Regions from separate parts of the Vibrio floridensis genome, predicted to be linked through region 3. Evidence: predicted binding sites of a transcription regulator. Region 3 holds the regulator's gene; each other region holds the start of a gene.

What was found. Region 3 encodes PurR, which represses purine synthesis genes. Its sites were predicted from a motif close to TNANGNAAACGTTTNCNTNA; they were not measured.
Region 1: folD (bifunctional methylenetetrahydrofolate dehydrogenase/methenyltetrahydrofolate cyclohydrolase FolD) is a predicted target of PurR. The motif match lies at 2,032-2,051, and genes of this name have one in related genera.
Region 2: LZU85_RS07695 (NCS2 family permease) is a predicted target of PurR. The motif match lies at 2,279-2,298, and genes of this name have one in related genera.
Region 4: LZU85_RS05580 (inosine/guanosine kinase) is a predicted target of PurR. The motif match lies at 4,269-4,288, and genes of this name have one in related genera.

The regions. Positions count from the first base shown of each region.
Region 1 is NZ_JAKGCY010000007.1:144,637-152,168, forward strand. Features, by position in the region: gene LZU85_RS12805 (ChaN family lipoprotein) at 1-78, opposite strand, end outside; gene rlmA (23S rRNA (guanine(745)-N(1))-methyltransferase) at 173-997, opposite strand; gene folD (bifunctional methylenetetrahydrofolate dehydrogenase/methenyltetrahydrofolate cyclohydrolase FolD) at 1,106-1,963, opposite strand; gene LZU85_RS12820 (hypothetical protein) at 3,081-4,349, opposite strand; gene LZU85_RS12825 (nucleoid-associated protein) at 4,839-5,876, shown strand; gene LZU85_RS12830 (hypothetical protein) at 5,878-7,422, shown strand.
Region 2 is NZ_JAKGCY010000003.1:303,834-311,365, forward strand. Features, by position in the region: gene frsA (esterase FrsA) at 1-201, opposite strand, end outside; gene gpt (xanthine phosphoribosyltransferase) at 361-825, opposite strand; gene LZU85_RS07695 (NCS2 family permease) at 970-2,259, opposite strand; gene LZU85_RS07700 (aminoacyl-histidine dipeptidase) at 3,288-4,760, shown strand; gene pgpA (phosphatidylglycerophosphatase A) at 4,841-5,344, opposite strand; gene thiL (thiamine-phosphate kinase) at 5,350-6,318, opposite strand; gene nusB (transcription antitermination factor NusB) at 6,384-6,851, opposite strand; gene ribH (6,7-dimethyl-8-ribityllumazine synthase) at 6,851-7,321, opposite strand.
Region 3 is NZ_JAKGCY010000002.1:98,364-105,895, forward strand. Features, by position in the region: gene LZU85_RS04800 (alpha/beta fold hydrolase) at 1-431, shown strand, start outside; gene LZU85_RS04805 (putative signal transducing protein) at 496-804, opposite strand; gene LZU85_RS04810 (TVP38/TMEM64 family protein) at 814-1,494, opposite strand; gene LZU85_RS04815 (TfoX/Sxy family DNA transformation protein) at 1,622-2,215, opposite strand; cyclic di-GMP riboswitch class I at 2,331-2,419, opposite strand; gene purR (HTH-type transcriptional repressor PurR) at 2,615-3,619, opposite strand; gene torD (molecular chaperone TorD) at 3,928-4,575, opposite strand; gene torR (two-component system response regulator TorR) at 4,811-5,524, shown strand; gene elyC (envelope biogenesis factor ElyC) at 5,605-6,405, opposite strand; gene cmoM (tRNA uridine 5-oxyacetic acid(34) methyltransferase CmoM) at 6,503-7,312, shown strand; gene mukF (chromosome partition protein MukF) at 7,315-7,532, shown strand, end outside.
Region 4 is NZ_JAKGCY010000002.1:274,472-282,003, reverse strand. Features, by position in the region: gene LZU85_RS05585 (bifunctional diguanylate cyclase/phosphodiesterase) at 1-2,687, opposite strand, end outside; gene LZU85_RS05580 (inosine/guanosine kinase) at 2,889-4,193, opposite strand; gene LZU85_RS05575 (hypothetical protein) at 4,310-4,576, opposite strand; gene mnmA (tRNA 2-thiouridine(34) synthase MnmA) at 4,768-5,892, shown strand; gene hflD (high frequency lysogenization protein HflD) at 5,903-6,520, shown strand; gene purB (adenylosuccinate lyase) at 6,669-7,532, shown strand, end outside.

The DNA.
Region 1 (7,532 bases), on a different contig from region 3:
GGGGTCGCTTGTGAGCGCTTGGTTAGCGCAGCCGCTCAGCATCATTGACGCCAAAAGAAGAGAAATAGTTGATCGCATAATACTGCCTCCATTAAAAACGTCGCAGAGTGTAATGGAGGCGGTCTAGAACTTCAATAATAATGAGAATAATTCTCCTTATTGTTTTGTCTGGCTATTTTGCTGTTTTGCGGTAAACGCGCAACATGAAATCGGCCTCACACTGGAACAGTGTAGCGGACTTTAGCTCGTCGCGAAGGGCATCGCTGGCTTTCCAAGCAAAGGGGGTCATTTGCAGTAAGTCAAACGCATCTTGGCCTGCTAAGTCCATTACGTAATTGAGCTTTTCTTGGTGCTCTAGCGTAAATCCATCCATTTGCTCTGGCTCTTCGCTATGCAGTTTGAGCTCGGCGTAAATCTTCTCTTTCAGTTGCAGCAAGTGGCGGCCAGCAGGCGTTACGGTGATCACAACACCATTGTCGCTAATGCATCGCGCCAGCTCTTCGGCTTTGCATGGGGCGTAAATGCGGAGGATGCCGTCCAACGCTTCGTCTGCAAAGGGGAGTCGATGGCTGGAAGCGACACAAAACTTAACGTTAGGGTAGCGTTTTGCCGCGAAACGAACGGCGATTTTGGAAATGTCCAAACCAAATGTTTTGGCTTCTGGGTGCTGCGCGACCAAGGTTTTGGCGACTTCATCGGTGTAGTAACCTTCACCACAACCAATATCGAGCAGGCGGTGCGGCGTACCTTGCAGGTATTGGCGGCAAAGTTGCGCCACTTTTTGACGCATTGGGTCGTAATGGTTGCCTTCAAGGAAGCGGCGGCGAGCCTGCATCATCTCTTTGTTGTCACCGGGATCTTTCGAACGTTTGTGATGGGCAGGCATCAAGTTAACGTAACCTTCTTTGGCCAGGTCAAATTGATGATTATTGGAACATTTGAACGTGCGCTCTGCTTGCTCTAACGCAAGGTGACACAAGGGGCATTGATACGCCATGAAGACCTCAAAAAGGGGAGATGAAACAGGCGGCAAAGTCTAACAGGAACCGCCTGTTTTAACCAGTTTGAGTCTCGGCAGGCCAAGCTTTTATCCGCCGAAAAAGACTTATTTGGTGTGGTATTGCTCGCAAGCAAGCATGGTGTTTTCGATGAGGCTGGCCACCGTCATTGGGCCAACACCACCGGGCACTGGAGTAATGAAGCTGGCGCGTTCACGAGCCTTGTTATACTCCACATCACCAATCAGCTTACCCGATTCAAGGCGGTTGATGCCGACATCGACCACGATCGCGCCTTCTTTGACCCATTCACCAGGAATGAAATTTGGCTTACCGACCGCAACCACGAGCACATCAGCTTGGCGAACATGGCCTTCAAGATCTTTCGTGAAGCGGTGACAGGTGGTCGTGGTACAACCTGCCAGCAGAAGCTCGAGTGTCATTGGGCGGCCAACAATGTTTGATGCACCCACGATCACCGCATGCTTACCACGCAGTGCGATGTTGTAACGCTCAAGCAGCGTAATAATGCCTTTTGGTGTGCACGAACGCAGTTTTGGGATGCGCTGCGCTAAGCGGCCAACGTTGTACGGGTGGAAACCATCCACATCTTTCTCTGGATGAATGCTTTCTAGCACGTGCGTGCTGTCAATGCCCGCAGGAAGAGGAAGTTGAACCAGAATACCGTCGATTTCAGCATCATTATTGAGTTCATCGATCAGCGCCAGCAGTTCTTCTTCTGAAGTTGAAGCGGGTAGATCAAACGATTTAGAGACAAAGCCCACTTCCTCACACGCGCGACGCTTGCTGCCAACGTAAACTTGAGACGCTGGATCTTCGCCAACCAACACAACGGCTAAGCCAGGCGCACGTAATCCCGCAGCTACACGAGCTTTTACGCGAGCAGCGACTTCGGATCGAACAGTTTGGGAAATGAGAGTTCCATCGATATTTTGAGCAGTCATGACTTTCCTTAAGAATACGAATGGCAAAAACTTGGCGCGTATTGTCGCAAATGATCAAATAAATATCTATACGCAAACGTTTGCTTTGGGTCGTTTTTAAGCATATTTAATGTGGACGCCCTTTTTTTAGCCATTTGATTCAGTTTGTTAAGAAAACCCGTTGATTTACCGAAATGAACTCGTATAATCCTGTCCCTGTAGCGCGCCCTTAGCTCAGCTGGATAGAGCAATTCTAACCCCTTAAAAATTACCATTCGTTAAGAGAGTAGTTGATTTGAAAGGGTTTAGTTAGTGGTAAGTTTACTACTTAGGGTTTTAGAGAGTTACTACATAGCATTTTTAGTTACCACTTTACTTAAAAAGTGGTAATGTTTAAAAATCATAGTCCCCATAGCTCAGTTGGATAGAGCACGTGCCTTTAAATTTGGAGCCTGTATTGGGAAACCTTTACAGTGCAGAGGGTGAATTCAAGGAAACCTCAGCGCGTAATGGCGGTGGCAATCTTGAGCCTAGCTCTACAAGCGTGTAGAGAAGGTGCAGAGACTAGGTGGAGCAATGCGAACTCATTGCGTAAGACACCATAAGCGCCCTCCATCTAAGGTATAAAATCTTCGGATTTCCTAGGAATAGGTTACTAAGATGAAGATATAGTCCAGACTACAAACGCCTTAAGGCGGCAGTGAAAACTGTAGTGGTAAGCTAAGCATGTGGTCGTAGGTTCGAATCCTACTGGGGACGCCATACATATGACGGTGCAGCAATTTTTTGCTGCACCGTTTTTTTTTGAAGTAGTTCTTCGCTCTTTGCGTAGAGCATATCAAAAAATCTTTAAATCGTGATTTGATAAAGCTAGGTTCTTTTATCAAAAAATAGCTTCTTATATATCATCTCAAGTTAAGATACGTTTACGTCCTTTGTATTTAGTTTTGAGTGCAACTAAGTTAGTGTCGTCCTTAGAAACTGCGACTAGTTCCTGAAGTGCTAATGTAACATTTCCCAAAACACGCTTTTACCCCTTGTGGGTTTTAAGGCAGACATTACGTTATAGCTTGTGCTTCGTTATGCTATAAACTTGACAGAGGTGAATAAGCGCTTTTAGCGCATCTATGAGGAATGGTTACACGGGCTTCTTCAAAATCAACACGCTGTGGAAAAGCAATGCTTTGATGATGTGGTTGAGACAATGAACTTCTCGGAACAGAAGCAACATCTTCCGTAGGAACTCCATAAGACTAACTTCTATGGTTTTGTCTCTAGTAAGTCCTTCCTTGGCAGAATTATATGTAATGATTTGCGTTGCTTCATCATAGCTATACTTGTAGTGTGCGATACCATTTCTAAGCTGGTTATCAATAGCTTCTTCGTCAAGTTTGAAGAAACAATCATCTAGTGCAGCGAGCTTCCTGCCTAAATCAACATCTGCGTACCTATCAAGCGATGTGAAATCCTTAATAGGTTTATCTTTCTTATTCAAGAGTACTTTTTCTGAAAACTTGTTAAAGTCACCGCGTTTGATTAGATTGTTCAACCCTGCTACTAGTATCAGTTGTCTAGAGTAAACCTCTGCTAAGTCCTTATAGACGTTGTTGCAAGACTCGAAGTTAGTTGTTGATACCCTAGCAGGGACATTGCCTAATTCTTCGGCTTTGTAGTCATAGTACAAAGCTGGTCGTAGAGGAACTTCAAGCTTGATTAACTTAGGGTACAAGCTCAAAGTTTCATGGTGAACGTTCTTCAAGAAGCCAGTGCTTAGTAAACTATCAAAGAACTCATTTAAGTTCTTGTGATGCTCAGTGTAAAGACTTAGAAGTACTTTCGGCATTTCTTTACTAATTTCTTGACTATGCTCATAAACGGTCAATGGAGAAGACATAACTGAAGTAGCCGAATACAGAGCAGCAATTACATCCTGAGGTTTATGTGATTTCAGCGTTATGAACTCTAACTTCTCAAGGCTCTTAATGACTTTTTCAAATCCTTTTATATTACCTTTCTTGTATTGGGACACTAGACGTTTTAGTGTTCGGTGATGTTCTCCTAGCTGGTTTAGAAGTTCCAAGCGTCTAGATAGATCGGCAAAAGACTCTTGTCCAATTTCGCTAATCACACGCATAAACGTAGTGTCACCTTGTTTGTACTCACCAAACGTGGTTGGGAAATCAAGATGCAAGTCAACGAAGACGTTTTCTCCAGTGAAAGGAGCTTTAAACTCCTTTATTTCCGTTGCTCCCTCAAGGTCATTAAGGCCTAATGTGAAGCTAATACGTTCCCCACATTCGGGGCACGCAAATTGGAGTGGTTGAACTTTTCGGTTGGAAAAGCCTATACGGCAATCAATCAAAGTTTCGCAGGTGTCACATTCATAGCGTGTACAAATGTTCATCATCTCAATCTCTTAATTTTTTTGTTTTAACTAAATATTTCTAGTTGTTCTATCAGTGTCAAGCTGTGTTTTAGTTTGTTTGAAAAAGTGCGATGTGAAATGTTTTTGAGAATTGTGCCGAGTTAAAATACCCTCCGAAGAGAGCTAAACAAACAGCTCGCGCGCCAAAAATAGTAACAAGGTTTTGTCAAATATTGAGCTAGTTCCTATGGCTAGCTCGGAACTGCCCCGATTTTAGATTAAACACTCATTCACACTCTTGTTGAAGTTCATTTGCCCTACTAAAAGTTATCCATTTAGATAGTAGTGCCAGCTGTGAATCTAGTCAGCGTTTGCAGACAGTATCCCGTCAAGCAATACAGGTTGAAAGTCTAGATGAATCTTACGATCTCCATATAAAAACAATAGCTATGTCACTGAGTGCACAAATTTACGATGTTTTAGATATCTCATTCTGTTAAATTCTAACAAAAATTTTTAGGGCATTGATTTATGAATGAAGATATTATGGTATCAACTACCGAGTCAGAAACACACCAAGAAAACCCAATTGAGACGTTGCGTATATACGACTTGGAGCATGGGGTTGGCTATAAAAAAAGTGATATCGATTTATCTCAAAACGCCGACTTACTATCGTTTCTTATCAAACTTTCTCAGGAGACGATGAATAGCAACTCTTCTCGAGCTTACACTTTTAATGAGGAAGCTTATGTGGAGTCAGAACTTAGCTCGCTCTTGGGTGATCCTGATTTACACTCAACTAATATTGCCGATCACCTTTATGAAGCAGAAGAGAAATCTCGTTTCAAAACATCGGATGGTTCATTTATCATCGCGAAACTAAAAACAGACCAACGGCATTGCTACCTGCTTACGAAACTTGACCTTAAGAAGTATTTTGAAGAGAAAACATACAAACTTAAATCAGGCCTACCTGAAGATAAAGCGATTTTGAAATCTTGTTTGGTGAACATCAATCAGGATGAGTCTTTTCAAGATGCGATATACTTAACGGACAAAAATGGTGCTATTTCGTTTTTTTGGCATACCGATTTCTTAGATGCTACACCGCAGCGCAACAACGAAACCAATACTAAGGAAGTTTTTGACTTAGTTGGTCGCTTGCTTCGTAGTAAAGTAAAAAAAGTATCTGAAGCCGACTATTTTGGCTTAAAAGACTGTGTCAATTCTTACTTCAACACTAAGGAAGTTTTCAATTTTGATGAGTTCATCGATGAGACTATTGACGCATACACCCCTTTGACCGAAGGATTTACGGTTGAAGACTTAGTTTCGAATCTACGTGAAGCGAAAAGTACGAGAGAGTTTGACGGTTCATTTGAAATTGACAAAACGTATATTAAGAAGAAGATCAAAGAGACCATTACCGTGAATGCGGGAGTTACTCTGATTATTCAAGGCAGTACTAACGATATCATCTATGAAGTCACTCATAATGATAAAGACTACATAATGATTGAAAACAACTCTCCGCGCGGACGATTCAATAGAAAAGAACTCGATTAAGATGCCCGTTCAATATTTTGAAGATGAGAATACTTTTTCTTGTACGTTAACATTAGATGAACAAGATTGGGTACGTCACTTTAGTAGCTTTTCCGATATTGTGCTGGGTGCAAAAAATCACTCAGCCAACTGTAATGTAACAGTCTTTCATGTTGGCGAAGAAGAAGATTCTTTTACCCTTGATGCTCACTCACTTGCGAATGTCGAGGCGTGCACTACGGAGATCTTTCAAATTGAACCCGATAGATCCAACGTATCAGTAAAGCTTGTTGCAACAAAAGATAACCCAAATCGCGTCTTGCAAATCTACTCAAGTGAACACTTCATAGCGTATCTGGCGTCGAAAAAAATGTCGCTTCAATTTAAGTTCATTCTAGCCACTTTGAAGAACAGGTATGACAGTATCAGGCACGTAAATTTTGACAAAGATATATCAGATATTTCGTTCACATGTGGTGACAGCCATATCTTATCGAACAAGACACGTGCACTAAATGACGTAATTGATATCGAAAGTTGCTACGTAGAATATTTGAGTGACCTCAATACCAAGTTTTTCAGTGACAGTTTGTTATTTGACTACATACTTAAGCTTCGAACTTTGGCATCACTTGCTGTGTTGTGTCGAAAATGTGCATTAGATAGGCTAAGTTTCGTATTCGATGGAGACAAAACACTAGACTTAGCGAACGAAGAAATTGAGTTTTATCATAGCTATGGGCAAGTGATTTACGACATGTACTTGTGGGGTTACTGCGACGAACGACATCCAACGCGAGTTAGCATTATAAATCACGTAATCGCGCAGCATCAATATATTCGGGACTCGTTCAAACGCTATGTGTTTGATATATTGGAGTCCAACTATAAGGTCTATATAACTGACAATTTTGAGCAATATGTAGAAGTAACATCAAAACTATCTGACTTTCTTTACGAAACAACAGCTAAAATTGGCGATAAGATTTCTGACAGTATTTCTTCGGCAAGAAACGTACTAATACTTACACTTTCTTACTTTTTCACGATTATTGTTTTTACAGGTATAGATAAAGGAAAAGTAGAGAACGTGTTTAATTTTGAAATTGCCGCTTTATCTACCATTTTCATTCTGGGAGGATTATTAAATCTTCATTGGATACGCAAAGAAATAGTGTCAAACGCTGAGCTGGCGCGAACTCAGTTGAATGAAATGGTTGATAGATATATCTACTATATAGGTGATGGAGAGCTTAATGGAATAAGGGAATGTAATTCACTATCTCTGGTTGAATCTAAAGCGAAACAACGACGAGTTTATGTGTCAACAGCAATAGTCCTACTAGTGTTATTATTCTTTGTTTGGGGAATGTACAGCCTAAAAAGTCCTTTATCGTTTTGGGACTCCATCGTTGCTGATACACAAAAGACAACCGAAGCTCTTACTAATACTGAAAACAAGCCAAAACCTGACAAGCGACTTAATAAGCCAAGAGACACTATAGTCATTGGTACAGAACAACAGGGAAAAAGTACTGACAATGTTAACTCTACGCACGAAAAGTGACTTGTTGAGTTAGCGAAAACCTCAGAATAAAGCTCCTTTCGGAGCTTTTGTTGTCATCACTAAACCACCGCCTTTGTGGGGGGGGGGGGCTTATGGGCGATCATAGAAGT
Region 2 (7,532 bases), on a different contig from region 3:
TTGCTCAATAGGATCGACACCTTGCCACACCCATTGCAAGCGACGAAGGTTGCGATACCAAGAAAAACCATTCTTCTCTTTAATTTCATCAAGTAAGGATTGGCTGGTCGGCATGTATTGAGTCAATGCCGAGGTTTCTTTGGCTTGCTTATGTTTGACAAATAGCGTTTCTGACAGGTTTTTGCTGACTTCTTCTGACATATTCGGGCTCAGAGTGACATTCCAAAAGACTAAAAAAATACAGCTCAGAGGCTTAATACTCTTTCCATGCAAGAGTGTGTGCGCCTAAAAGCCAAATCAGTATAACAGTATAAAAAAAAATGACCCGTAAAAGGGTCATTCTCTCAACAAAATCAGGATTTACTTCTGCTTTCGGTTTACGGGTTCAGCGTAAGCCAAAGCCATATCCCATGGCTGCTCAATCCAAGTATCTTGAGCGATGTCGACGACATAATCATCCAACAACTCTTTACCAGAAGGTTTTGCACAAACCGCAATCAGTTTCGCTTTAGGGTACATTTCACGCAGTTTACGCGCGGTGTCACCGCTATCGACTAGATCTTCAACGATTAGGTAGCCTTCGCCGTCACCTTCCGGTGCTTTCAGTACAGTCATATCACGTTGATGATCGTGGTCATAGCTGGAAATACAGATGGTGTCGACATAGCGAATACCTAGCTCACGAGCCAGAATAGCCCCAGGAACCAAACCACCACGGCTCACTGCCCAAATGCCTTTCCATTGGTCTGCTGGCATCTGTTTTTCAGCAAGTTGACGGCAGTAAGTTTGCATGGCGTCCCAGGTAATAACGAATTTGTTGCTCATTGTAATAACCTAATTATTTGAAAAATCTACTGTCCCAAACAGACAACAGGCTCTCATAAAGATGAGAGCCCGAAACGTAACAGAAAGTTTGGGTATCGAGCTGCGCAAACGATTATTCTACCGGAACGCAACTCTAAAAGCTATTTAAGCCACCAGATACTTGATGATAAAAATAGCCGACATAATCCAGACGCTGAGCGAAACATCACGCCCTTTTCCGCTGAACAATTTGATGGCAGCGTACGCGATGAAACCTAAAGAAATCCCTTCTGCAATCGAGAAAGTCAGTGGCATCAGCAAGCATGTCACAACGACAGGAGCCGCCTCGGTTAAGTCGCGCCAATCAATGCTGACCAATCCAGAAAGCATCAAAATTGCCACGTAGAACAGAGCACCTGCTGTTGCGTATGCGGGAATCATGCCTGCCAGTGGTGAGAAGAACAGTGCCAATAGGAATAGCACACCCACGACAACCGCCGTTAAACCGGTACGGCCACCAGCCGCCACACCAGAGACACTTTCGATGTAAGACGTTGTGTTTGATGTCCCTAGTAGCGCACCTACAGAAGTCGCTGTTGAGTCAGCAAGCAGTGCTTTGTTCAAACGTGGCAGTTTGCCATCTTTCTCAATCAGGTTCGCTTTGGTTGCAACACCCACGAGCGTGCCCGCCGTGTCGAACAAGTCAACAAACAAGAAAGCAAACACCACAGAAATCATGCCAACTTCAAATACCGCAGAGAAGTCCAGTTGCATGAACGTAGGCGCAATACTTGGTGGGGTTGACATCACACCCGCCCATTGGACATCACCAAACACCAAACCAAGTGCTGTCACTGCCAAGATCGCAATCATGACTGCCCCTTTCACACCACGGTGAACCAGTGCAATAGTCAAAAAGAAGCCAAAAGCCGCCAGAGCTGGTGCAAGAGAAGTAATATCGCCTAGAGAAACAAACGTCGCTGGGTTATCAACAACGATACCTGCATTTTTCAGTGCAATGAACGCAAGGAACAAGCCGATACCCGCTGAGATCCCCGTTCTCAAAGAGAGCGGAATCGAGTTGATGATCCACTCACGAATTTTGAAGATGCTCAACAGGATAAAAAGCACACCCGACACAAATACCGCCGCCAATGCAACTTGCCACGTATAGCCCATGCCCAGCACAACAGCATAAGTAAAGAAGGCATTTAGCCCCATACCTGGCGCCTGCGCAATAGGATAGTTGGCAAGTAGACCCATGATGAAACAGCCAATTGCCGCAGCAAGACAGGTGGCGACAAACACCGCACCACGATCCATACCTGCGTCTGCTAAGATCGCAGGGTTAACAAAAATGATGTAAGCCATCGTCAGAAAGGTCGTTACACCTGCAATGATCTCAGTGCGCACATTTGTGCCATGTTCGCTGAGTTTAAATAGCCTTTCGAGCATGTTCGAGTCCTGAAATAGTAAAAGTAAACGGTTGCGTAATCGATTGGCTACAGATTATAAAGTTATCAAATAACAAATTCCAGATAGATTTATCACTCTAATCAAGATTTCTAACTAGATTATGAAACCAATTCAGCAAGAAAAATCAGCCGCCATTATTTTTCCTTTAAGAAACAACTAGAAAAAACAGGGGCCTTAGAAGATAAACTGAAGAATAAATCGACAATGTCGTAAACTTACACGGAATAACGAGGAAAAATTGCAGAGTTTACATGTAAGAAATGCGGCAGATTCGAGCTAAGCGCTCACGCTAAATCAAAGGAAAGAAAACTTAAGGTAATGTGAGACATTTTCCCTAGCTAGAATAAAAAAACGCCACTCAATTTGAGTGGCGGTAGAATCATGTCAGTTCGATTACTGAAAGAAAATTCCAATTTAGGGGTGAACAAATCGTTCGGGGGTCACATGCACTTGGTTAACTTACGTTACTTGTAACCAAAGCTTGTTGGGTACGCAAAGTTGCTGGTGTAAACAGAGTTGTTTGTCCAAAACATTGCAGATGCTAAACCTTTCATAACTATCACCTTATTAAATCAATTAAACACGTTTGATTTCTCGGTTCCTTGGAGGCGATAAACGGACTCATCCTTTGAGCATTTTTTCTTCGCTTCAGAAGCTGGTTATAAATATACCACAAAGAAATTTTATTACAATACTTTTAGTGATTAAAATCACATAAATTTCATTTAATGATCTATATCAAGTTAATTTGGTAATTAAATTACAGAATTATCAAACTCAAAATAGGTTAAGTTACAGAGCATAGCCAACCAATTGAGTAAGTGCTGACAGCCATGTTCACATTCTGTGACAGTGAACTTGTAAACAGCCTGTGACTGGCACTACTCGGCTCTGCTTGCAAGTGATATCCTTGCTCACAACTTATTATTTGCTGAACCCACAACCATCTAATCTACTGGGCTAACAGCAGTGCCATCATCCGGCAAACCTAGAAAAAGGAGTCATCTGTGTCTGAGTTCCATTCTGAAATCAGTACCTTATCACCTGCTCCACTTTGGCAGTTTTTTGATAAGATTTGTTCTATCCCACACCCATCAAAGCATGAAGAAGCCCTTGCTCAGTACATCGTCAACTGGGCGACAGAGCAAGGTCTAGACGTCCGTCGCGATCCAACCGGCAATGTGTTTATTAAAAAGCCTGCGACACCAGGCATGGAAAACAAAAAGGGTGTTGTTCTTCAAGCGCACATCGACATGGTGCCTCAGAAAAACGAAGACACTCAACACGACTTCACCACCGATCCTATTCGTCCATACATTGACGGTGAGTGGGTAACCGCAGAAGGTACAACGCTCGGAGCGGATAATGGAATTGGCATGGCTTCCTGCCTTGCGGTATTGGCCTCAACAGAGATCAAGCACGGTCCAATTGAGGTTCTGCTAACCATTGATGAAGAAGCAGGCATGACGGGCGCTTTCGGTTTGGAAGCGGGCTGGCTAGAAGGCGACATTCTTCTTAATACCGATTCAGAGCAAGAGGGTGAAGTCTACATGGGCTGCGCAGGCGGTATCGACGGCGCGATGACGTTTGATATTCAACGCGAAGCGGTTCCTGCAGACTTTATTACTCGTCAGTTAACGTTAAAAGGCTTAAAAGGCGGTCACTCAGGTTGTGACATCCACACTGGCCGTGGTAACGCAAACAAACTGATGGCACGTTTCCTTGCTGGCCATGCACAAGAATTGGATCTGCGTTTAGTAGAGTTCCGCGGTGGTAGCCTGCGTAATGCGATTCCTCGTGAAGCATTCGTCAAAGTGGCGCTGCCTGCAGAAAACCAAGATAAGCTTGCTCAACTGTTTGACTACTACACTGAACTTCTGAAAGCCGAACTCGGTAAAGTGGAAACCAATATTGTCACGTTTAACCAAGCGGTCGATGTAGAAGTGGGTGTATTGACGAATGCAGATCAACAACGCTTTGTCGCTGCATTAAATGCTTGTCCAAACGGTGTCATTCGCATGAGCGATGAGATTGAAGGTGTGGTTGAAACGTCGCTTAACGTGGGTGTTATCACCACTGAAGAGAACAAAATCACCGTATTGTGCTTGATCCGTTCACTGATCGACTCAGGTCGCAGCCAAGTGGAAAGCATGCTGGCATCAGTAGCGGAACTGGCAGGTGCACACATCGTGTTCTCTGGCGCTTACCCAGGTTGGAAACCGGATGCTGATTCTGAAATCATGGCGATCTTCCGTGATATGTACGAAGGCATTTACGGTCACAAACCGAACATCATGGTTATTCACGCGGGTCTAGAATGCGGCCTATTCAAGAAACCTTACCCTGACATGGACATGGTGTCATTTGGCCCAACCATTAAGTTCCCGCACTCTCCAGATGAGAAAGTGAAGATTGACACGGTACAACTCTACTGGGATCAAATGGTGGCGTTGCTGGAAGCGATTCCTGAAAAGGCGTAACCGCGAAGTTTGCTCTTAAATGAAAGAAGGAGGACCAAGGTCCTCCTTCTTTGTATGCGCTTTATCAATCGCTTTTCCGCTTATAACCAACCAGCAAAATACCCTAGCACATAGAGAGAAATGGCAGACATCACCCCAGCGACAATGTCATCCAGCATAATACCTAACCCACCATGCACACGCTTATCCAACCAGCCAATCGGCCAAGGTTTGACCATATCGAAGAAGCGGAACAACACGAACCCTGCGCCTACCCATTTCAACTCAGAAATGGGGATTTGCAACGCAGGCATGATGGTCATGGTGATCCAAAAGCCAGCAAACTCATCCCAGACAATCGAGCCGTGATCGTGCACGCCCATGTCGTCTGACGTCACTTGGCAAATTTTAATGCCGACTAGACAGGCCGCGAGAACAATCACCAAATAGATAGGAAGAGGCAATGGAGCGAAAACCAAAAACAGAGGAATGGATGCCAACGTCCCCATGGTGCCAGGGATAATCGGCGATAATCCACTGCCAAACCCCGTTGCCAATAAATGCCAAGGATTATTTAAAGAAATTTTATCAAGTGGATTGTTCATGGTGATTACGCCTTAAAGTGGTCAAAGCCACTCAAATCCCAGTTTAATTTTTTGCCATCATCATGGAGTTCAAAAAAGCCATGTGGACGAATTTGCCCGATACACGTCACTTTGCAACCAACGTGTGCCAAGGTACTTTCGATTGTTCCTCTTGCCTCTTCGGGCACGGTAAAACAAAGCTCGTATTCTTCGCCGCTGGTCAGCGCATATTGAAGTGCCGTTTCGCGCTCGGTCACAAAAGAAAGCAGTTCAGATGAAATCGGCAGCTTAGAGACATCCAGGCTAACACCAACCTGAGAACGGTTTAAGATGTGCCCTAGATCCGCAATTAAGCCATCGGAGATATCGATCGCCGCCGAGGCTAATCCGACCAACGCTTGCCCTGCTAAAATCCGCGGCATACTCATATAATGCGCTTTTTCTAGCACTTGTGCGGCTGGGCGAGTACGCAAGTTGCTATCGAGAATCACATCCAATCCCGCCTTTGCATCGCCTAGCGTCCCCGTAACAAACACATAGTCGCCCGCTTTGGCACCACTGCGCGTGATCGCTTTCCCTTCAGGGACAAATCCTTGCACCGTCATGGTCAAACTCAGTGGACCTTTCGTCGTGTCACCACCAATGAGCTGTATGCCGAAGTAATCCGCCAGCTTAAAAAAACCATCACAAAAGGGAGCCAACCAGGCTTCGTCGGCTTGCGGCATAGTCAGAGCAAATGAGACCCACGCTGGTGTTGCCCCCATGGCCGCCAAATCACTGATGTTCGATGCTAACGCCTTATGCGCCACCCAAGCGGGATCAGCATCGGCTAAGAAATGAGTGCCACATACTAAGGTATCGGTGCTAATGGCAATTTGCACGTTAGCTGGGGCTTTGACTAGCGCGCAATCGTCGCCAGCAGCTAGGTGTACATCTTTACGTTGTGCCTGACGGCCAACGAAGTATTTTTCAATCAGATTAAACTCGCCTGACATCAAAATCCTTTCCTTTGTTATAAAAAAGGCCAGCATTGTGCTGACCTTTTGTTATTCAATAACGCTTATTTTTTGCGAACGTGCGGTGCGGCTTTATCAAGCACACCGTTAACAAACTTATGGCTATCTTCTGCTGCAAATACTTTTGCTAGCTCGATCGCTTCGTTAATCACAACTTTGTAAGGTACGTCTTCACGGCGAGTCATTTCGTACATCGCTAAACGTAGCAGCGCCAACTCCATCATATCCAAATCTTGCATTGGACGAGAAACGTAAGGGCGAATCTTACTGTCCAGTTCGGTGTGACTTAGAACAACACCGGTCAACAAGTCGCGGAAGTATGCTACGTCAGTCTCCGGAGCTGCTAGTGCAGGCTCAGCAGCACGATGCTCTTCTTCATCATACTTTTCGCCAGCCAAAAACTGAGCTTCGATAGTGGCAACATTTTCTTTAGTAATTTGCCATGAATAGATTGCTTGTAAAGCGAATTGACGTGCGTTACGACGTGCGGCTGGTTTCACACTGGCCCCCATTAGGAATCAATTTCAGAAAGAACGTTTATCATCTCAAGTGCGCTCAGTGCAGCTTCTGCACCTTTGTTACCAGCCTTGGTTCCTGCGCGTTCAATAGCTTGATCGATAGTATCAACGGTCAAAACACCAAACGCCACTGGAATGCTAAATTCAAGAGACACTTGCGCTAGACCTTTATTCATTTCACTACAAACATAGTCAAAGTGTGGTGTACCACCACGGATCACTGAGCCAAGAGATACAATCGCGTCGAACTTACCTGTTTTTGCTACGCGCTGAGCCACTAAAGGTAATTCAACAGCACCAGGACAACGTACAACGGTGATGTTGTCTTCACTGACTTGACCGTGACGCTTCAAAGTGTCGATGGCACCAGACAATAGACTTTCGTTAATAAAACTGTTGAAACGAGAAATAACGATAGCAATTTTTGCGTTTGGCGCAGGGAAGCCACCCTCGATCACTTTCATAAGCCTTCCTTTAACTATGTTCATCAAGTGAGAATCGCCGGATTCTAGCACAATTTTGTGAGCAATATCTAATGGTATTTCGATCGAGCGTTGTGTGGAACACTAGGCGCTGTCGATGCTTTCGCTTGCCAACATTCGGTTCAACACACTCAATGAGCCAACCACTGGATCGTGCGCTGCAAGATAAAAAGCCCTTGGTGGTCAACCAAGG
Region 3 (7,532 bases):
TTACGCGTTTGGATGCTCGTTCTAGAGTATTGGTTTCCTTAGGGAATATAGGTAAGCACATCTTACCCTACATGTGGCTTTACAAACTGTTTGCCTACATTGTTATGCCACAAAGAAATCAACAAGAATCGCGGCATTTGTTTATTAGAGAAGCAAAGAAGCTCTGTCAAAAAGAGTTCAAACGATGGTTTATTCTCGCTTCGGAAGTCAACCCTTTGATGCGCTACTTCAAAGAGCGAGAACTACCCATTCCGACGCTCTATTTGATGGGGGATAGGGACTATATGTTTATTAAGCCCGTCAAAGAGATGGTTGCTGCACATAGGCGAAGTGAGCTGCGTGAAATTAAAGATTGTGGTCATGTTTGTAACGTAGAAAAGTCAGAAGAGTTTAACCAACACTCGATAGAGTTTATCCAACGTCAAATCTAACATGAGTGAGAGGAGTGCCAAGCTCCTCTCTATTACCATCTCACTTTCTATCGAAATCCTATACTTATTCGAGTGTAGAACCACAATACCAACAAGCGCCAAATTGCCCTTCAATTTCCTCGCCACAGTGCTTACACTGCCAATTGGCAACAGATGTACATTGGCTTTGGTAACTCTCCACGACTGTTTTGGCAAACGCCAGCTTATTTGGTTCCAACAGCCATACATAAGGATTGGTGTCGTCTGTGGCTGGAAGCTCCCCTTTAAGACCAAATAAACCTTCACCACGTACTTCACACAGTATTTGCTCATTAAGTAGCAACTGACAAACAATATGCGCTTCTATCGGTGTATTAGCCGTAAACACTATCATAATGGCATTCTACTGAGACGTGAACTGTGGACGAAACTTGCTCATCAACCACTTAACAGCGATTGGAAATACACCAAGTAAAACAAAAGAGGCGATGACAGCCGGTGACAAAATACCAGATAAGGTATTGATCTCTGCCAACTGAGTCCCAGCATTGAGGTAAACCGCCGTGCCGGGCAACATGCCAATTTGGCTAGTGACGTAGTAACGACTGATAGAGATAGGGGTTAACCCCATTAATAAGTTAATTAAGAAAAATGGAAATATCGGTATCAGGCGAAGTGAAAATAGGTAAAACGCGCCATCTTTCTCAACACCTTGATTCACCGAGTTCAGTTTGTCTCCAAATCGCTTCTGGACCCATTCTTTCAATAGGTAACGACTGCTTAGAAATGCGATGGTGGCCCCTATGGTACTGGCAAAGGAAACCAGAAGTAGGCTAAACCAAAAACCAAAGAGAGCAGCGCCAAGCAGTGTGACGACGGTCGCGCCAGGTACAGAAAAAGCAGTCAAAGCGACGTAAAGGATGAAATAGCTGATGGCGGATAACCAGAAGTTATCTTCAATAAAGTGAGTTAAAGCGACTTGCTGCGCCTTAGCGTTTTCTAAGGTGAGGTATTGGCTAAAGTTAACACCCAATAAGATGATAGTGGTGATAAGCAACAGTCCGAATACGAGTTTTTTGTTCATTGATAGATTCTCCAGATAGCGTTGTAATCAGACCCGAGTGAAAAAGAAATAATTTCGTGCCATACGAAAAAACCACACCTGTAGGGGTGTGGTTTCTAGTCTATAACTCAATAGTCACTTTGTCTTACTATGAAGACAAGTTATTCACTAACTCATCACGTCGTTGTTGAGGGATAACGCTCCAATGCGTCCCTTTAATTGCGCCCTCAAGTGCCCACAACAGCTCTAAGCTGACTGAGCCCGTGTGTGTGTTTTTAATCGCTTGATACGCGCGAGCAGCGCCCTGCGATTCCAACTGTTCTACGGTTTCAATACCTGCCTTCTTCAACATTCGTTCGGTGGCTAAACGTAGGTTAGGGAGGTCTTTAAGTCTATCCGGTTTTGCAGTTGCTTGTTGCTGCTTGTCACTATTTGCACTCTTTAGTGCCTGTTTCGCTACGGACAGAAGCGCATTTTGGTCTTGCCAAAGCGAATCAGAGATCGCGTAGTACTTAGTGACAACTGGAAACCCACGCTTGGTGTAAACGTATGGTTTTAGTCCTTTCTTTTCGAAAAGTAATGTCGATTTTTGATCCGCGCGAATATGAAGCTGGTCTTTGACAACGAGCGCAAACATCGTCTCATCTGCAAAAAGGCCGAACCCGCCAAACATAGAGCGAGACTTTATCGCACCAAGTTGCTCAAAAAGCTTCATTGAATCTTTGAGTATCGGTTTATCCATGATGTGTTATCTCGGTGTAATTACAATTACGCCACCAAATCAGGTCCGAGAGATTAGCAAACCAATGCAAATACAATGTCATTAATGGGTAAACTTGTTGTTATGCATTTTTGCCATCGGTAACCCCGCTACCTACCAAATTATGAATGGTTTAGGCCGGAGGCTTTGCGTCCCACCTTTTCAGATGGTTTGCCCTGTGCGTGACACTTAAAGAATACGATTTCTATTGGAGTAACATCACATTTTGAGATTAAAAGTGTGACATTGCTTCAAGTAATAGCTGCAGTTAAGTGAATGAGTGCTCGATTTTAAGAACTGAACAGAATTTGACTTAACAAATCACTTACTAAGAATAAAAAAAAGCACCCAGACTTGGATGCTTTAGAATATTAGTGTTAACTAATTGATTTTTTTAACTGTGTCGCGAATAACGAGCTCTGGGTGCATTTCAAATATACGCTTATCGTGCTCTTTATCCTTAATACGCTCGAGAAGGATCTCAAATGCATTTTTACCGACACGACGTTTTGGCTGGTGGATTGTTGTCAATGGTGGCGAGAAGTATTCTGCCAACTCGATATTGTCGTAGCCGATCACAGAGATGTCTTCTGGAATACGAAGCCCTAGTTGTTGAAGACGGCTCATCAAACCCAGTGCCATGGTATCGTTGAAGCAGAAGACTGCCGTTGGGCGATCTTGCCACGACGCGATCTTGTCAGCTGCCATCACTGCCGTGTCGCATTCGAAGTTCCCTTCAAGGATCCAATCTTCGTTGACTGTGATATTGGCTTCCTTCATCGCACGTTTAAAGCCTTGGATGCGCTCTTGGCACGCGGCTTTTTCAAAGTGACCACTTAAACACGCAATTTTTGTATGACCATTTTCAATCAAGTACTTAGTGGCCAAGTAGCCACCTTCCTCTGAGTTATCGATAATTTTATCGGCTTGTGAGCTGATTGGGCCCCAGTCCATAATCACTTTAGGAATATCTGCATGCTTATCAAGCATTTCGCGTAGTTCTTCGGTGAGGTCTGAACACATCACCAAAATGCCATCTACGCGTTTTTCCGCAAGCATACGAATGTAATCACGTTGCTTCTCGTAGATACCGCCAGTATTACAAAGAATTAGTGTGTAGCCTTGACGGTAACAGTAGCTTTCTACGCCATCAATCACTTCAGAAAAGAACAAGTTGGTAGATTGCGTAACCAGCATACCAATAGTGCGGGTGGTGTTGCACTTTAAGCTACGAGCCACTGCGCTCGGTGCGTAGTTGAGCTCGTCAACCGCTTTCATGACTTTTTCTTGAGTGGCTTCAGCCACGAATCGGGTTTTATTGATTACGTGAGAAACCGTTGTAGTTGATACGCCAGCGAGACGTGCGACATCTTTTATTGTGGCCATAGGTATTGTCCTGTCCTAGGTTGCCAGTTGAAATGAAGTACATTCGTGGCAACACGGTTTGCTACCTTTCTCCGATTTCGCCTTAAAAGAAGACACACTAGAAAAGCAGCAGCTTAGCTTAAAAAAACACAAAAACCGCTGTGTTTCAGCGGTTTGCATTAAAATCATGTTTTATCGATTGCGGTCTCAATTTTAGACTGTGACGGCAAAGCTGGCAACCTAATCGAACCGCGAAATCTGTATCCGCGTTCACACTTTAGTGGTTAAAGTGTAACCGAGTGTTTGCTCTATTGATAAGGGCGTAATTATTATCCAACTAAATAGTCGCTGTCCAGCTTACAAAATGCGACAAGTAGTTTTATCGCACTGGAATAGAAACCAAATTCATCACATTCCTTTGCACGAACAGCAAAGCTTGGAAGCCAAGAGAGTAACATTTCTTGGAGAAAGTCGTTTTGTTCGACAAACGCTTCTTCCATGTGACGCTCTTGTTCAAGTTCATTGGAGCGAATGATGAGGTTGCCAAGAAAATCGAGCATGATGGCCAAGTGATCGGCAGGTTCATTCAATTGTTGATTGACCTGTACGCCATGTTTTTGAAGCCAAGCGTCCATTTTTTGTGCCGGCTCACCATTAAGCAGGCCATCTTTTGTGAGATAAATTGATGCGTATGGAAGCGCACCGTGTTTTGCGGTTTTCAAAAACAGGTCACAAAAATCCGCGGATAATTCCAGTTGTGCATCTTGACGGTCAACCAGACGATTGAGGGCATCGACAAAGTCATCAATCGATGGACGTAGCGAATCGTTCTCAGCCAATCCAGTTAAAAACGCTCTAATTTCCATGCTTTGATATTTATCGAGCTCTTTCTGTGTCAGTTCTTTGGCAAACAAGCTGGAAAGCCACCAATATATTTCCGCACGTTTTTCATTAAAGGCTTTTATCTCTTGCATCATTTATCGCTCCTAAATCAATCTCCTATAAGTGTAACCAAAAAAAATGAATAGCAATAACGCCTATTGTTAAGAAAAATATAAAGATAATTATGCTTATTAATAGCTTGATATTAAGCTTGTTTTGAATCAATAAAAATCAAGATACTTGCATTTCAAACGAAGTATGACTAGAAATGTTACTAGTTATGAATAGAATGTCTGCCCGTGTAGACAGAAATGACATGAAGTGGTGTAAATGAGCTATCACGTATTAGTCGTAGAAGATGATGTAGTGACTCGCAGTAAACTTGCGGGTTATTTTCAAAAAGAAGGTTACACAGTAAGTGAAGCGGAAAGTGGTGCTGAGATGCGCCATATTTTGCAAAATAGCTGCGTTGATTTGGTGATGTTAGACATTAACTTACCAGGCGAAGATGGCTTGATGCTGACCCGTGAACTACGCAGCCAATCGGACATTGGCATTATTCTGGTAACCGGACGCACGGATAGCATAGATAAAATTGTTGGTTTGGAGATGGGGGCAGACGACTACGTCACCAAACCATTTGAGTTACGTGAACTGCTGGTTCGAGTGAAAAACTTGTTGTGGCGAATTTCGCTTACGCGCAGTGGTGGCTCAAAACACCAAGACGCAGAAAACGAAGACCATATTGTCCGTTTTGGTGATTGGACCTTCGATATTCATCGTCGAGCGTTGAGTCATAATGGTGAGCCAGTGAAGTTGACCAAGGCAGAATATGAGCTGCTGGTGGCACTGTCTTCTTACCCAAATCAGGTATTAAGTCGTGAGCGCATTCTCAACATGATCAGCCATCGCGTTGATGCGCCAAACGACAGAACAATCGATGTTTTGATTCGTCGTATGCGAGCTAAAATGGAGTTTGATCCTAAGAACCCACAAATTTTTGTGACCGTACACGGTGAAGGTTACATGTTTGCTGGCGACTAGGCGTTGTTTAGAAAGCCAAAATTAACAAACAAAAAAGAGCTGAGTAAGCTCTTTTTTTGTTTTTTGCAGCTCATGAAGCATCATTTTGATGCCCGATTCTCTGCCATGATTTGTTCGTCAGTAAGAAGCAAATCTCGCATGCCTTGCCATAGCTGCCCAAGGGTTTCGTGCCAGTAGCGCTCTGTTTGCTCAAGGTAGATGGCTTTAGGGGCATATCTATCCCAAGCTTGAGAGATGTTTTTTTGCGCAAGGTAGTTTGTTGGCGCGGGTAACGGCGTTATGCCAGCGTCATGAAACTCTTTCATTGCACGTGCCATGTGGCTGGCAGAAGTAACCAAAACCAGCTGTTTCTGACGCACAAACGCCGCTGCTTGTCTCGCTTCTTCCCAAGTATCTTTGGCATCTTCAAGAAGAATAATGTCTGATTTCGCGACACCCAGAGCCAAAGCCACATTCGCCATCATGCGCGCATGGCTGGTTTCTGAGCCGCCCGCATAGCCAGACAGAATCAATTTTGAGCCCGGATACATCTTTAAAATACGAATCCCTTCCGTCAAACGCATCAACGAAGTACGGCTTAACTCAGACGTAGGGGGGATTTGATCATCCACCACATGGCCATTGCCCAATACCATGACGTAATCGACGGTTTGTACTTCGGGTAGAAATACAGAGTATTGCCTTTCTAATGGCATTAATAACTTGCTGGCAACGGGTTGGAAAGAAACCAAGAATATCCCCAAAAAGGAGAATAATATGATGAAACACCCCGTTTTTTGTCTGGTGCTAAACATAATCAGCATCAGACCAGCTAAGCCTATTAAAAGTAGTGCTGGCAAAGGCATTAACAGTGCCGAGAGCACTTTTTTCAGCTCAAACATACAGAAATAGTCCGAAAAAACATCACTTGATAATAAAAATAAGAGAATGCCTCTTTATATCTGCTTTCCTTATGACAGAATAGCAGCACGATTAGATATGATAACTCAAGCTGCTGTGAACCAAGACCGTAATTTCGACGATATTGCCCACAAATTTGCAAAAAATATTTACGGGTCAGACAAAGGCGAGATTCGCCAAGTGATTGTTTGGGAAGATCTTCAACAATTGTTAGCCACCTTTGACGAGGCCAAACCGCCTCTAACCGTATTGGATGCGGGGGGCGGGTTGGCGCAAATGTCACAAAAGCTTGCCAAACTCGGACATCGCATTGCCTTATGTGATCTATCTTCTGAAATGCTGCAATTAGCAGAGCAGGATATTGCAAAAAATGGCTTGCTTGAGCAGTATCGGCTGATCCATTCTCCGGTGCAGAAGATTGGTGAGCACCTAGCAGAGCCCGTCGATGTGGTGATGTTTCATGCCGTGATGGAATGGTTGGCGGATCCAAAATCCGCGTTGGAAACGGTATTAGAACAAGTCGCACCGGGTGGCGCCGCGTCTATTATGTTCTACAACCACCATGGCTTGGTTTATAAGAATGTGGTCTGTGGCAATATCCCACATATTCTTGAGGGTATGCCTCATCGCAAACGCTTTAAGCTGCAACCGCAAAAAGGCCTAGAACCTCAATCTGTTTATCAGTGGATTGAAGACGCAGGTTTTGAAATTTATGGAAAATCCGGTATTCGCTGTTTCAGTGATTATATAGGGAACAGACAGAATATGGGTGATTACCAGTACGAGGATGTGCTCGAGTTGGAACGACGTCTGTGTCGCCAAGAGCCTTACCTCTCGCTGGGCCGATACATTCATGTGTGGGCTAAGAAGAAAGATAAACAGGAATAACAATGAGTGAGACAACTCTCAATGCTGCAGAGCAACCAATCGATGAATTGGTTAGTTGGGTTAAGCAGCACGATTTCTCATTGAACCTGACCACCGAGCGATTGGCGTTTCTCATCGCCATCGCTGTATTAAGTAACGAAAGGTTTGATGAAGAGTTGGGTGAAGGTGAGCTGCATGATGCGTTTACTATCGTCACTCGACTGTTTGAAGAAACGGGTGA
Region 4 (7,532 bases), 180 kb from region 3:
AAGTAATACCCTTGGATCTCGTCAATATTCCAGATTTTTAGTTTACGCAATTGGCTTGCTGATTCGACCCCTTCAGCAACGGTCGTTAAGCCAAGTTCTTTCGCCATACCTGCAATACTCCGAATCAAGGTCCGCGCTCGGTCATTATTTTCGATTTGGTCGATATAAGATTTATCCAATTTCACAATATCTAGTGGGAATGAGCACAAGGTACTGAATGAGGAATAACCCGTACCGAAATCATCTAAGGCTAACTGAATGCCCATCGATTTGATTTCGCGAGTTCGTTCTAAGGTCTCAGATTCAATCCCCAGTAAGGTGCTTTCTGTGATTTCTATGACAAGCTGCCCGCGACTAATACCAAACTCATCCATCACTTTGCGAAGCAAATCGGGTAAATGGGCATGATAAAAATGAATAGCACTGAAATTCACATGGACGGTTAACGGACTTAGTCCTTCTTCGACACGCTGTTGATTGATAACGGTGATAAAGTGACATGCTTGACGAAGAATCGATTCCCCAAGTTCGACAATAAGGTGATTTTGTTCAGCGATTTCAATGAATAAATCCGGTCGAACAAAGCCCAACTCTGGATGACTCCAACGAGCGAGTGCCTCAAAGCCATTCACCTTGCCGCTATCTGTATCAACAATCGGCTGATAATAAGCGGTGATAGCTTCGTCACGTATCGCTTGCGCTAAGTCGCGATTGATCACTAATGTGCTTTGAGCTTGCTTTGCCAGCGCCTGATCAATGTGTATGACTTCCGTCACCGGGGTATGTTGAAAATGTTGTACGGCGTAGGAAGCGGCCTGCAGCAAGTAGCCCAAGTGTTGATGAGTAATCTCAGGATCCACAATCGCGACTTGGGAACTGAGATCAAGTTCCACTCCCAAGATCTGAGTTTTGCGCGACATCACATCCATAAAACGAGTCGCACATGAAATGGCATTGTTGCACTGCTCAATCTCTTCGATCACCGCAATAAATTCAAACTCACTGATTCGACCAACTTGATAGGATGAAAGCTGCTCGCCAAAAACGGAAGCGATGTAACTGATGGTGTCGTCAAAAATAAGATGGCCATAAACTTCGGAGATTTTTTTCAACCTAGCCACTGAGATATACAGAAACGAAAACTGATTCGGTCTATTCTCAATTAGATCATCGAGCCTACTGAGCAACGCTGGACGATTAAACAGTCCCGAGACCGGATCGCGACCGACCAAATCGTTGATCATTTTTGCCTGTTTTTTCTGCTCACTCATATCACTAACCGACAGCATTAATGCCTGTTGGTTTTCGTGATGGATTAGGTTCACATCGATAAGACACTCTATTTCCTTGCCACTTTTATTCAGCATGATCGCGTCAAAATGTGTGACACCGTTGTTCAGTGCACGATACATCTGCTCAACACGGCACTCCGGTTGATTGTCATCGACTTTACATAAGATATTCAGATCTTGATTAACCAGCTCCACCTTGTCGTAGCCTAAAAGTTCAAGAGCAGCTTGGTTGATATCGATGATTTCTCTGTCCACCACCAATAACATGCCCATCGTTCGGCTTTGATAGAGAGCATCAAATTTTTGCAGCGTATCTTGCAGTTTATCCTGAGTTAACGAGGTGTTCTCCGCCAAAATTTCTACCAGTTGGGTAATGCGCTCGAGTTCATCACTACGACGATGAGACAAATCGTCCAATTGATATTTGGAGAATAGCCGCATAACACTTTGCTCGAAATCCGCAAAGCGTGTTGACACGCGTTTCTTAAACATGAGGAATGTAATAAAACCAATTAAACTAGCAAAAAAACCTGCAGCACCGATGAGATAGAGAAATAGAGATTGCCCTTTGACATAGTGAGAACGCTCTTCTGTGGTTTTAAGATAAACCACAGGATTTCCAGAAATCCCCTCTATCGCAGACCATTTCATCACCTTCGTTTGCGTTCTTTGCAGCCACTCATTGGATGAGATCGCCGTCAGTTTATCCAGCGGTAAAACTGTGTCTGATACGGCTAATAATTGGTTATTGGCCGTGAGAATCGCGTCGAAGTTCCCTGGAAAACGTTGGGTTAAGTTTTGTCCCCAGATTAGCCAACCACTTGTGGCCGACGTGCCTTCACTATCACGAACCGGAGTCATGCTGATCACCCAGAGCGAGTCTTGCAAAAGCACCAGCCCAGCGTTACTTTCGCGACGAACATCTAAAGTACGATTCATTGCGTCAAAATGTTGTTGAACACTGGCGTCATTCACCACTTGCTCAACCAAGTGATTGACTGCACTGCCGTCCTGAAAACGCACTAATGAATCCAACACTTCGCCCTCTAACGTGAGGAAGATCATCATGTCGAGGCTCAAGGTATCCAGCGTCTCTTGATACAAGTTCCTATCGCGATACCCTTCCACATCTCCATTGATAAAGAGCTGATTAGTCTCGTCCCAGTACGCCCAGTCATAGGAGCGCGCTTTTTGCTGGCTAACCATCATTTCAATCACCGCTTTTGCTTGATGATTGGCATGATTAATTTCATAGTTCTCCAACTCATTTAAGCTGTATAAAAAAAACCAACGAGTAACAAACAGGGTGCTGAGAATCACGCCAGCCACACCAAACCCAAAGTAGAGTGCGGTACGGCTGCGTAGTGTGAGATGTAACAAGCGAAATCGAGTCATTTATTCTAAGGTCAACTGACCGAATCATTATTGGTGTAATTGTTTAAAGTGTAAGACAAAAATCCGCTAAATGATTTGCGTTAGGTTCAATTAATCAAAAAGCGCACATCACAACGTTGGAGACGACTTCAACCTAAAACCATCGTTAGGAATAAATGATAGAGAATAAAAAAGCGACCGATGTTTGGCCGCTTCTGATGGTTATCTTTCCCAGTATGCTTCTTCTAAGCTATCTTCGCGTTCAGGTAGACCCCGTGAGAGTCGCGGTGAATGCTGAACCAACACTTCATAACTCGCTCGGTTTGCATATTTACAAACTTGAGAGAACGACGAATAGGTCAAAAATTCGTGAACATGCTTACTTGAGTTAGGCACGTTTTCCTTGTGGTATTTGTTCGCCGCCATATCGTGCAGTACCGCAGAAAGTGCAGCATCCCCCGCTCCATTGGTATTCTTAATTTTCTCTGGACCGCCCATGTATGGAGAGATATGCGAGTAAACTCGAATTGGGTTCTCACAAGACGCCTTTTTCGTCGGACGGCTAAATTCATAACGATTGAACTCAGCGATCGAGCCCGGAAGTAGTGGCAACGATGTTTCACGTTTCGCGCTGTCTTCTGTGTAACCCGCCATGAATAGGCCAACTGGACCTGCCGTGCACAGCACTAAGTCCGCCCACTCTAATGTTTTATCCGATGCCGCAAGAGGGTCCGTTTCGCCCGTCAAAGCCTCAGCTTCATCTTCATTCATCGCAACCACAGAAACATGCTCACGAATAAAGTCTTGCCAGAAAGTTGGGTCGTCTTGAATCACGAACTTAGTACCAAGCGTCAACACAACGGGAACATCGTATTTCTTCGCGTACTCAATCGCTTTCATGGTTGCTTCCGGCATAGGGTCACCATCTTTACAACGGATTAAATACGCCGTTAACACCAATGCAGATGCCTTCTTGAAGATCTTTTCAGGGATACTTTCTGGCTGAAGTTGGTTCATTTGTCCTTCGCTAATCGCAAAAGTGCGTTCACCATCCTCAGTAATTAACGCGAAACAGCGACCAATCGCCCCATCAACCCCTTGCAGATAATTAAGATCCATACGGCTTGATGTGTTACATAAATAGCGGTAACCATAACTACCAATTTTAATGTCTTGGCTCATAACACCAAGCAGAGTCGAACGATCATCCGCCAACACAGAGTAATTATGCAGCGTATTGCCGATAGTTCCGCCCGCATACTCGTTGGTAATTAGATTCTCTTGTTTTAGTTGTTGATATAAAGCTTCCGCTTTTTCATCATCAATAACGAGAGAGTGCCCCTTACTCAAACCATATTTTTCAATCACTTCCGACGTCACTTTTGCTTCAATATCCACCAGAGTTTGGTCGATACCGATAATATGAGTACGCGTCATTTTCTTGCTTTCCTGCGCCTGACTCACTAATGGGTCACGTGCATGTACGGGAAAATAGTGTTTTGATTTGCGCTGTCCGGGAAATTTCATAGTGTTTGTCTGAGTACGGGGTTAAAAGAAGTGCGGATTCTAACTCGCACTCCGATAAGCAGCAATAAAGGCAATTATAGCAAACGTTTGCATTGTGCTTTTTTATTTATGCTGCTTTATTCGCCTTCCATAAAGCCAATATCTGGTAGTTGATCTAAGTGCTCGCAGTAACGTTTGAGATCAAATTGGCCATCATTTTTCATCACATCGAAGATTTCGATCGACATGGCACATGCCATCATTGCCACCGCATCTTCACGAGGCGTGCCTGTCATCATAAGGCGCATTAACGTTTCTTTGACTTTGATTGGGTTTCCGTCCTGAAGCTGATTTTCGATGATCTCAATCAGGTCGGCTTCTTGCATAAATTGTTCGTCTGTCATTTTGATTACTCTCATTTGGTTTGCCTGCACTATGCCACAGTTATCACTCCAGCTCCTTGTAAAATTGGGTCTTCATCGACCTTTTGCTGAAAAAACCAGCGAAAACGAATTGTGATTGCGATCTCGGATCTGTCACCCGTTTCTGCTTTCTGTTAGAATTCGCCTCCAGTTAATTTTAGTGGTGTTGAGTAATGTCTGATAACAGCCAAAAGAAAGTCATCGTTGGTATGTCTGGCGGTGTAGATTCATCGGTTTCTGCCTATCTTCTAAAGCAACAGGGCTACCAAGTAGAAGGCTTGTTCATGAAGAACTGGGAAGAAGATGACAATTCTGAGTATTGTACCGCGGCAGAGGATCTGGCCGATGCACAAGCTGTTTGCGACAAACTTGGCATTCACCTACATAAGATCAATTTTGCGGCAGAATACTGGGACAATGTATTCGAATATTTCCTTTCCGAATACAAGGCGGGCCGTACACCGAACCCAGATATTCTTTGTAACAAAGAAATTAAGTTCAAAGCATTTTTAGAGTTCGCTGACGAAGTACTTGATGCCGATTACATCGCGATGGGTCATTATGTCCGTCGTTCTTTCCCTGAAAATGGTGAAAAACCACAGATGCTGCGTGGTTTAGACGGCAACAAAGATCAAAGCTACTTCCTCTACACGCTAAGTCACGAACAAGTGGCACGTAGCCTCTTCCCTGTTGGCGAGCTGGAAAAGCCAGAAGTTCGTCGCATTGCGGAAGAACAAGGTCTGATTACCGCGAAAAAGAAAGATTCTACCGGTATCTGTTTTATCGGCGAGCGTAAGTTCACCGATTTTCTAAGCCGCTACTTACCAGCTCAACCGGGTAATATTGAGTCGCCAGAAGGCGAAGTGCTTGGTCAACACCAGGGTTTGATGTACCACACGCTAGGCCAACGTAAAGGCCTACATATTGGTGGCCGTAAAGGCGGTGGCGGTAACGAAGAACCATGGTTTGTTGCAGAAAAAGACCTTAAGCGCAATGTGTTGATTGCCGTTCAAGGACAAGATCACCCGATGCTGAAGTCCGAAGGCCTTATTGCTTCTCAGCTTCATTGGGTAGAACGTGAGCCAATTCGCGATGTGGTGAAATGCACGGTGAAAACTCGTTACCGTCAACAAGATATTCCTTGTACAATCATCCCTATTGATGACGAAAACATTAAAGTGATTTTCGATGAACCTGAGATCGCAGTGACCCCAGGTCAATCCGCTGTTTTCTACCAAGGTGATGTGTGTCTTGGCGGTGGTATCATCGAGAAACGCATTAAATATACTCAAGCTTAGGAGTCGTTACGTGGCGAATACACTTTATGACCGTACCATTGCTTTTGCTGGCATGTGCCAAGCTGTGGCATTAGTTCAGCAAATCGCGAGAAACGGACATTGTGATCAAGATGCCTTTGAAACTTCTATTAAAGCAATTTTGAATACCAATCCAGCCAACACACTTGATGTGTTTGGCAATGAGTCACAACTCAAACTGGGTTTGGAATGCTTAGTAAAAGGGATTGATAGTACCCCCACTGGTAGCGAAGTGACTCGCTACCTCATCAGTTTGATGGCGTTAGAGCGCAAACTGATGGGCAGGAATGATGCGATGTCACAACTTGGCGATCGTATTCAGATGGTACAAAGACAGACGGAACACTATGATCTTTTTGAAGAACAGATGATCAGCAATGTGGCCAGTATCTACCTCGATGTTATCAGTCCTATCGGCCCTCGAATCCAAGTGACAGGGACGCCGACGGTATTACAACAAACATCGAATCAACACAAAGTACGTGCGTTACTCCTTTCTGGTATTCGCAGTGCCGTGCTTTGGCGTCAAGTTGGCGGTCGACGCCGCCATCTGATCTTCGGCAGAAAGAAAATGGTTGAGCAGGCGCAGATCCTGCTGGCTAGAATGTAATTCGACCATCATTAGCTCGCGCCAGACGCGAGCTAATTGTTTTGGTCAAAATCACCTTAGCGCAAACGTTTGCGCAATATTCGTGACAATTGCCACAGTTATTGGTATAAAGCTCGCGAAATTTTGAAACCCAATTCAGGAGAACATCATGGAACTGTCAGCATTGACTGCTGTTTCACCAGTAGACGGCCGTTACGGAAGCAAGACAATTGCGTTACGCGAAATTTTCAGTGAATACGGTCTACTAAAGTACCGTACTATCGTTGAAATCCGCTGGCTACAAAAGCTTGCTGCTACTGCTGAAATTGCAGAAGTGCCAGCGTTCAGCGCAGAAGCAAACCAATTCCTCGACGATCTTGCTGCTAACTTCTCTGAAGCAGACGCATTACGCATCAAAGAGATCGAGCGTACTACTAACCATGACGTTAAAGCGGTGGAATACTTCTTAAAAGAGAAAGTCGCTGACGTTCCTGAGCTTCACGCTGTTAACGAGTTCTTCCATTTTGCCTGTACTTCTGAAGACATTAATAACACCTCACACGCTTTAATGCTTAAAGAAGCACGTGAGACGGTCATTCTTCCAGAAATTCGCAACCTGATTGACGCAATCAAAGCACTTGCTGTTGAATACCGTGACATTCCTCTTCTATCTCGTACACACGGTCAGCCAGCTTCTCCATCGACAATGGGCAAAGAAATGGCAAACGTGGCGTACCGTATGGAGCGTCAATACAAGCAAATCGAAAACGTTGAGATCCTAGCGAAAATCAACGGTGCGGTAGGTAACTACAATGCACACCTTTCTGCTTACCCAGAGCTCGATTGGCACAAATTCTCTGAAGAGTTCATCACTGAATCTCTCGGTGTTACTTGGAACCCTTACACCACGCAGATCGAACCACATGACTACATCGCAGAGCTATTCGATGCTGTGGCACGTTTCAACACGATTCTGATCGACTTCGACCGTGACGTTTGGGGTTACATTGCACTAGGCCACTTCAAGCAAAAA